Rhizobium sp. N324: one gene and its partner. The protein of the gene in region 1 interacts with the protein of each later gene in a pairwise test. Links are inferred from orthologs where the notes say so. Each region holds a gene or a part of one and is shown in the gene's direction. Other genes may lie near its edges.

Region 1 (3,523 bases):
CACCTCCGAGCGTGGCGTCACCGCGCTGTTCGGCCGCTCCGGCTCCGGCAAGACCTCGCTGATCCGCATCATCGCCGGCCTCGCCCGCCCCGACGAAGGCCGCGTTATCCTCGACGGCGAGGCCCTGACCGAAACAGCAACCGGCACCTTCGTCCCGAAACATCGCCGCCGCTTCGGTTATGTCTTCCAGGAGGCGCGGCTTTTCCCGCATCTCAGCGTCCGCGCCAATCTCTCCTACGGCCGCTGGTTTACGGCGAAAACCGCACGCAGCGAGAGCTTCGATCGCATCGTCGACCTGCTCGGCATCGGGCCGCTGCTGGAGCGCAGCCCCGCAAAACTTTCCGGCGGCGAAAAGCAGCGCGTCGCCATCGGCCGCGCCCTTCTCGCCGCGCCCCGCCTGCTGCTGATGGACGAACCGCTGGCGGCCCTCGACGAGGCGCGCAAGGCCGAGATCCTGCCCTATCTGGAGCGATTGCGGGACCAGACCGAAATTCCGATCATCTATGTCAGCCATTCGATCGCCGAGGTGGCGCGGCTGGCAAACCAGGTCGTCGTCCTCAGCGACGGCAAGGTGGAAGCGATCGGCCCGGCCGTCGACATATTGAGCCGCCCGTCTGCGGCGGCTGATCGGAGAGAGGCGGGCGCGCTTCTCGAAGGCACGGTCGAAAGCTACGATCCACGCCACCACCTGTCGACCGTCGCGCTGAAATCTGCTCAGTTGCACATCCCCGGTGCAGCGCTTACCGCAGGCAGGCCGGTGCGCATTCGCATTCCGTCGCGAGACGTCATGCTGGCAACCGCCAGGCCCGAGGGCCTCAGCGCGCTGAACATTCTCGAAGGCAGGATCGCGGCGATATCGCCGGACGAGGACGGAACGGTGGAAATCCGGCTCGATTGCGGCGGCGACGCCATTCTCTCGCGCATCACAGCGCTCTCCTGCGAGCGCCTCGATCTTCAGCCCGGCAAAACCGTCTTTGCCGTCATCAAGACGGTTGCTCTGGAGGCCTGAACAGCGCCTCCCTACAGGCTGCGCCCCCTTACGGACTGCGCTTGCCTTCGAGCCAGGCGAGATCCTCGGCGAGGCTTTCGCGCATCGTCTTTTCCATCCGGCGGAAACGCTGGAGCAATTCTTCGCCGAACGGCGTCAGCGCCGCGCCGCCGCCCTTCTGGCCACCGCGCTGCGGCTCCACCACCTGTTCGCGGAACATCCGGTTCATCTCGCTGACCAGCAGCCATGCGCGCCGATAGGACATGTCCATCGCCCGCCCCGCCGCCGAGATCGATCCTGTCGCGCGGATATGCTCCAAGAGCTCCATCTTGCCGTGACCGAGACGATCTTCGTCCGGGAAGCTGATTCGCAGGACGGGCACGAGTGTTTTTGCGGCTGGATCGGTCATCGAATCGTGAAATCGTGGAATTTGCCGCACTTTACGCGGCGGTACGGAAACTGTACACCGCCCGCACCAGCAGTCCGCGCGGCAATATCCTTCAATTCGGACGCCAGATCGGATTTTCGACCGTTCTGTATCTTAGCACGTCTTGAAACATTAATGGTTTGATGCCTATCTTAACCATGATCCGGTCTCGATCGGATCTTGTGTTGTGCATGGTTTGTCATTCCAGGAAAGGGAAAGCACTGACAACAGTACACGCCAAGGGAAAAACGTTCGCCGTTATCCCGAAGAGTGCGGAACGTGGCGCCGATGCCGCCGCCCGTGCCCTAGAAACCGTCCTCGCCAGCCTCGAGGACTCCAAAGCTGAAGATATCGTCACCATCGACATTGCCGGAAAATCGGCGCTGGGAGACTACATGATCGTCGTCTCCGGCCGCTCGAACAGGCATGTCATGGCGATCTCGGATCACCTGCTCACCGACCTGAAAGACGACGGCCTCGGCACGGCCCGCGTCGAAGGCCAGGAAGGCGGCGATTGGGTCCTGATCGACACCGGTGATATTATCGTGCATGTGTTTCGTCCTGAAATCCGCGAGTTCTACAACATCGAAAAGATGTGGGCGGCTCCGGATATGGATGAAGAAACGCGGCACTGACAGGCAGGCCGGCATTCTGTCCGGCGCCTGAACGTGGCATTGGCTGGCCGGGCAAAAGGAAAACCGGCCGGTGGCGCCTCGTGCGCCCGATGTGCTGCATCAGCAGGAGCGGATGAATGCGAGTTGGTCTTTTTGCGGTGGGACGGCTGAAATCCGGCCCCGAAAAGGATCTTGCGGCCCGTTATTTCGACCGTTTCGCCAAGGCCGGCCCTGCTGTCGGCCTCGAACTTACCCGCGTTGCCGAAGTGGCCGAAAGCCGCGCCTCCAATGCGGAAACCCGCAAGCGCGAGGAAGCGGCGCAGCTTGTGAAATCGCTTGCCGACGGCAGCGTCCTCATTCTTCTCGACGAACGCGGCAAGGCGCTCGACAGCGAAGCCTTCGCGGGCCTGCTCGGCGCCTATCGCGACCAGGGCAAACGCGAGCTGACCATCGCCATCGGCGGCGCCGACGGCCTCGATCCCTCCCTCTACGACCGTGCCGACGCCACGCTTTGCTTGGGTAAAATGACCTGGCCGCATCAGCTCGTGCGCACGCTGATTGCCGAACAGCTCTATCGTGCCGTGACCATCCTGTCCGGCCATCCCTATCACCGCGTCTGATGCCGCATCGGCCCGATGCGCCACATTGTCACGCAGCCGTGTTTGCTTGGCCGCCCGATGTGCTTCGAACTTTCTGGCAAAGCGCGCCAAATCAGCTTAGTCTCCGCGCGATTTGAGAAAGTGCCCCAACACGCATGACGAGAGCATCCACCAGGCGACACCGCATGATCCTGCCGGCTATCGCGGCCGGTATCGGTGCGGCGGTGATTGCCGTGTCGGCAGATCCCTTCATCGTCCGGGCGCAGGATGCCGCACCTGAAGCGGCACAATCGGCGCCGCCGGCAGCCGAGCCGCCCCCACCTGATCCGGCCGCCGAACTGGCCGCCAAACGGGATAAGACCCGTGCCGAACTCGAAACCCTGTCGAAAACCATCAGTCTTTCCAGCGACAAAGTGAGCGCGCTGCAGCAGAGCATCGCCGATCTGGAAAAAAACACGCAAAGCATCCGTCAGGCGCTGATCGAGTCCGCCGCCCGCCGCAAGGGGCTCGACAAGCAGATCCTCGAAAGCGAGAAGAAGCTTGCCGATCTCGGCGTCAAGGAGGATGGCATCCGCCGGTCCCTGCACGAGCGCCGCGGCCTGCTGGCAGAAGTGCTGGCAGCGCTGCAGCGCATGGGCCGCAACCCGCCGCCGGCTTTGCTCGTCACCCCTGACGACGCGCTCGCCTCGGTGCGCAGCGCCATCCTGCTCGGCGCCGTGGTGCCCGGCATCCGCAAGGAGACCGACAAGCTTGCCGGCGACCTGGCAAGCCTCGCCGCCTTGCAGGCCGCAAGCGCTGCCGAAAAGGCCGGCCTGACCGCGACGATGACGGATAGTATCGAGGAAGAGCGGCGCATGGACCTGCTGCTTGCCGAAAACGACAAGCTCAGCCGCAG
Region 2 (3,645 bases), 3.4 Mb from region 1 along the record:
TTACCTGCGCGAACACGGCAAGCGGCCGAACCAGTGCCGGGCGCTGCTCGATGCGCTGATGGCAAACCCGGTTCCCCAGGTGCTGCAGCTCGTGCTGATCGCCTCGCAGCGCCACAAGCAGCCGGGCATGCGCAAATATGCCGGCGAGGTCATCTCCGCCTTTGCCGAGGCGCGCGGCTGGACGCCGGCCGAACTCGGCGACCGCACCATGCCGTCGGCCGGCATTGACGAGGACGGCTTGCTCGAACTGCCGATCGGCGAACGCCTCTATCGCGCCCGTCTGGTCGCCGAAACGGCCAAGAACGGCAAGGAGGAGATGAAGCTCATCCTCGAAAATCCCGACGGCAAGCCGATCGCCTCGCTGCCGACGCCTTCGGACCCGGAGGAGGCGGAAGAGGCGAAGGAGGCGAAGAAACTGCTTTCCAGCGCCAAGAAGGAACTGAAGCAGACCGTGGAGCTGCAGAGCGGCCGCCTCTACGAGGCGATGTGCACGGCCCGCCTCTGGCCGCGCGAGGATTTCGAAACCTTCCTGCTTGCCCATCCGATCGTCGGCCGGCTGCTGCGCCGCCTGGTTCTGGCCGGCCATGACGACAAGGGCAAGATCGTCGCCAGCTTCCGCGCGCTCGACGACGGCACCTTCACCAATGCCGAGGACGAAGCCGTCGATCTCAAAGACTTTGCCGGCATCTCGATCGCCCACCGCGTCAGCCTCGGCGAGGCCGGGGCCAAGGCCTGGAAGACTCATCTCGACGATTACGAGGTCAAGCCGCTGTTCGAACAGCTCGACCGGCCGGTGCTTTCCGAGGACAAGCCGCACGCCAAGCGCATCGACGACCGCAAGGGCTGGATGATCGACAATCTGACGCTTCGCTCGGCCGCTGAGGCGCTCGGCTATATCAGAGGCCCGGTCGAGGACGGCGCCGGCTTCTACACCTATGAGAAGACGTTCGGCGATTGCGGCGTGGCCGCCATCATCGAATTCACCGGCAGCTATATCGGCGAGAGCGAACGCGTGCCGAAGGCGCTGACCGAGATGCGTTTTGCCCGCATCCAGCCGGGCGGCCGGGTGACCTATGGCGGCGAGACGCCGCTTGCCAAGGTGCCGCCAGTGCTGCTCAGCGAAACCTGGAACGATCTGCGCGCCATCGCCGACAAGGGCACCGGCTTCGATGCCGCGTGGGAAAAGAAGGGTGGATGGTGAAAATGGATCAGTCAGTCCTTCGTCCGGCAACGGAAATCCTTTATGCAGCCGAGCTTGCCAGGCTGGCCGAGACCGACAAGGGGCCGCGGCCGCCGGGCTGGCGGCTCTCGGCACGCGCCGTGCGCGCCTTCGTGCTCGGCGATGCCGCGCTCGGCATCTCGCGCAAATTCTACGGCGACGATGCGCTCGTCGAGCGGGCGATCGTCAGCCTGATGGGCGAGCAGGGGCTGCTGCTCGTCGGCGAGCCGGGCACGGCGAAATCGATGCTGAGCGAGCTTCTGGCCGCCGCCGTCACCGGCTCGACCCGCCTCGTCGTCCAGGGCTCGGCCGGCACGATGGAAGAGCATCTGCGTTATGGCTGGAACTATGCGCTGCTGATTGCCGAAGGCCCGAGCGAAAAGGCGCTGGTGCCGTCGCCAGTGCTGCAGGCGATGCGCGCCGGCCTCGTCATGCGCATCGAGGAGCTGACGCGCTGCCCGCCGGAGATCCAGGACGGGCTGATCTCCATCCTGTCGGAAAAGATGATCGCAATTCCCGAACTCGGCGATGCCGCCATCGTGCGCGCCGCGCCGGGATTCAACATCATCGGCACGGCGAACCTGCGCGACCGCGGCGTCAGCGAAATGTCGAGCGCCTTGAAGCGGCGCTTCAACTTCGAAACCGTGCATCCGATCACCGACCCGACCTTCGAACGCGAGCTGATCCGCCGCCGTCTCGCCGACCGGCTGGCGCCGTCAGGCGTCAAGCCGGATCTGCCGGAGGCGGCGCTTGCCATCCTCGTCTCCTGCTTTCAGGAGTTGAGAGCGGGGCGCACCGCCGAAGGCGTGACGCTGCAGAAGCCGGCCGCCGTCATGTCGACCGCCGAAGCGGTCAATGTCGCCCATGCGGCCGCCCTCGAAGCCGCGTATCTCGGCGACGGCATGGTGACGGGCGCGCATCTTGCCCGCCAGATCGGCGGCATCGTGCTGAAGGACGATCCGGAAGACGGCCGCAAGTTCAAGTCCTATGTCGATCATGTCGTCAAGGACCGTGCCCGCTCCGGCAGCGACTGGCGCTCCTTCTATGAGGCAGCGCGCGTCCTGAGGCTCGGCTGAATGGAGGCGGAGGCGGCAGAACACGAGGCCTTTGCCGCCTATGGGCGGCGGCTGACAGCGGGCGAAGGCGGATTTTTCTTCTTACCCATCCGCCACCACAGCCCGGCCTGCGCGCTGCACCTGACCGCCGCCCTGGCCGAGATCGGCCCGCGCGCCATCGTGCTGGAGATGCCGGCGGATTTTGCGGCCCTGCTGCCGCTTTTGTCGCATCCCGATATCAGGCTGCCGATCGCCATAGTGTCCGTCGCCGACGGCGAAGGGACCTCCGACGAGCGCCTTCCCGTCGGCTACTGGCCCTTCTCGGCGACTTCGCCGGAATGGGCGGCGCTGCGGCTCGCCGGAGAGCGCGGCTGCCCGGTTGTCTTTGCCGATCAGGAGAGCGGCGCCCGCCTTGCCGCCGCCCGCCAGGAGAAGGCACGCGAGGAGGGCGAGGGCCAGGCGCCGGGCGAGGAGGCAACGGCGCCGGCGCTTTTGACCGACGAGGGCCAGCTTGCCTATTCCGATTATGCCGAGGGCCTGGTGAAGCGGCTCAGCGTGCGCGATTTCAACGAGGCCTGGGACCGGCTGTTCGAATCCCGCGCCGGGCAGAAGGATTGGCGCGGCTTTTTCCGCGATGTCGGCATTCACTGCGCCCTGTCGCGCCTGGCTACTCCGGCCGCCGCGATCGCCGCCGACGATACGCTCTCCCGCGAGGCCTCAATGCGCGCGGCGATGGCGAGGGCGGCGCTGTCGCCGGGCGAGGGGCCGATCGCCGTCATCACCGGCGGATTTCACACGCCGGCGCTGATCGATCCGCCGGCTGAAGGGGAGCGGGTGGAAGCGGGCAGGGCGCCGCCGGCTGTCCGCACGAAATCCTATCTGATCCGCTACACCCATGATCATCTCGACCGGATCAACGGTTACGGCGCCGGCATGCCGTCGCCGCGCTGGTACGAGCGGCTGCTCGGGCGGGTCGGCGAAGGCCATGATGATCCCTTCACCGAGGCGGCGGCGGATGTGGTGCTGGCGCTGGCCGAGCGCCTGCGTCGCGACCGGCCGAATTTCATGCCGCCTCTGCCCTCGCTTGCCGCCACCGTCGCCCAGGCGCGGGCGCTCGCCGATCTGCGCGGCCTGCCGGGGCCGGGGCGGGCCGAGATCATCGATGCGGCGCGCTCCTGCCTGGTGAAGGGCGAGGATCCGCGCGATCAATCGCCGCTGATCGAGGTGCTGATGACCGAGCTTGCCGGCGAAGGCATCGGCGAGGTGCCGCGCGGCGCCGGCGCGCCGCCGCTGGTCGAGGCGGTGCGCAGCCGCGCCCGGGCGCTCGGCTTCCGCATCGACGACGGCACCGAGCGCAACCGCCTGCTCGAT

What was found.
Region 2: the proteins of rsfS (region 1) and AMK05_RS05620 interact in binary tests that used the Escherichia coli proteins (3 or more experiments, as listed by UniProt). The link is inferred for Rhizobium sp. N324 from one-to-one orthologs.

Annotation. Positions count from the first base shown.
Region 1 is NZ_CP013630.1:4,573,643-4,577,165, forward strand. The notes cover bases 458-3,328. They hold rsfS (ribosome silencing factor), read left to right. Parts: upstream 458-1,606; coding sequence 1,607-2,050; downstream 2,051-3,328. Other genes in these bases: modC (molybdenum ABC transporter ATP-binding protein), read left to right, coding at 458-1,009; AMK05_RS21995 (winged helix-turn-helix domain-containing protein), read right to left, coding at 1,038-1,397; rlmH (23S rRNA (pseudouridine(1915)-N(3))-methyltransferase RlmH), read left to right, coding at 2,167-2,649; AMK05_RS22010 (murein hydrolase activator EnvC family protein), read left to right, coding at 2,814-3,328. In the rest of the region: more of modC, read left to right, coding at 1-457; more of AMK05_RS22010, read left to right, coding at 3,329-3,523. UniProt on the Escherichia coli protein: Functions as a ribosomal silencing factor. Interacts with ribosomal protein uL14 (rplN), blocking formation of intersubunit bridge B8.
Region 2 is NZ_CP013630.1:1,187,456-1,191,100, forward strand. Bases 257-3,249 are described here. They hold AMK05_RS05620 (ATP-binding protein), read left to right. Parts: upstream 257-1,203; coding sequence 1,204-2,295; downstream 2,296-3,249. Other genes in these bases: AMK05_RS05615 (DUF4132 domain-containing protein), read left to right, coding at 257-1,201; AMK05_RS05625 (DUF5682 family protein), read left to right, coding at 2,296-3,249. Outside these bases: more of AMK05_RS05615, read left to right, coding at 1-256; more of AMK05_RS05625, read left to right, coding at 3,250-3,645.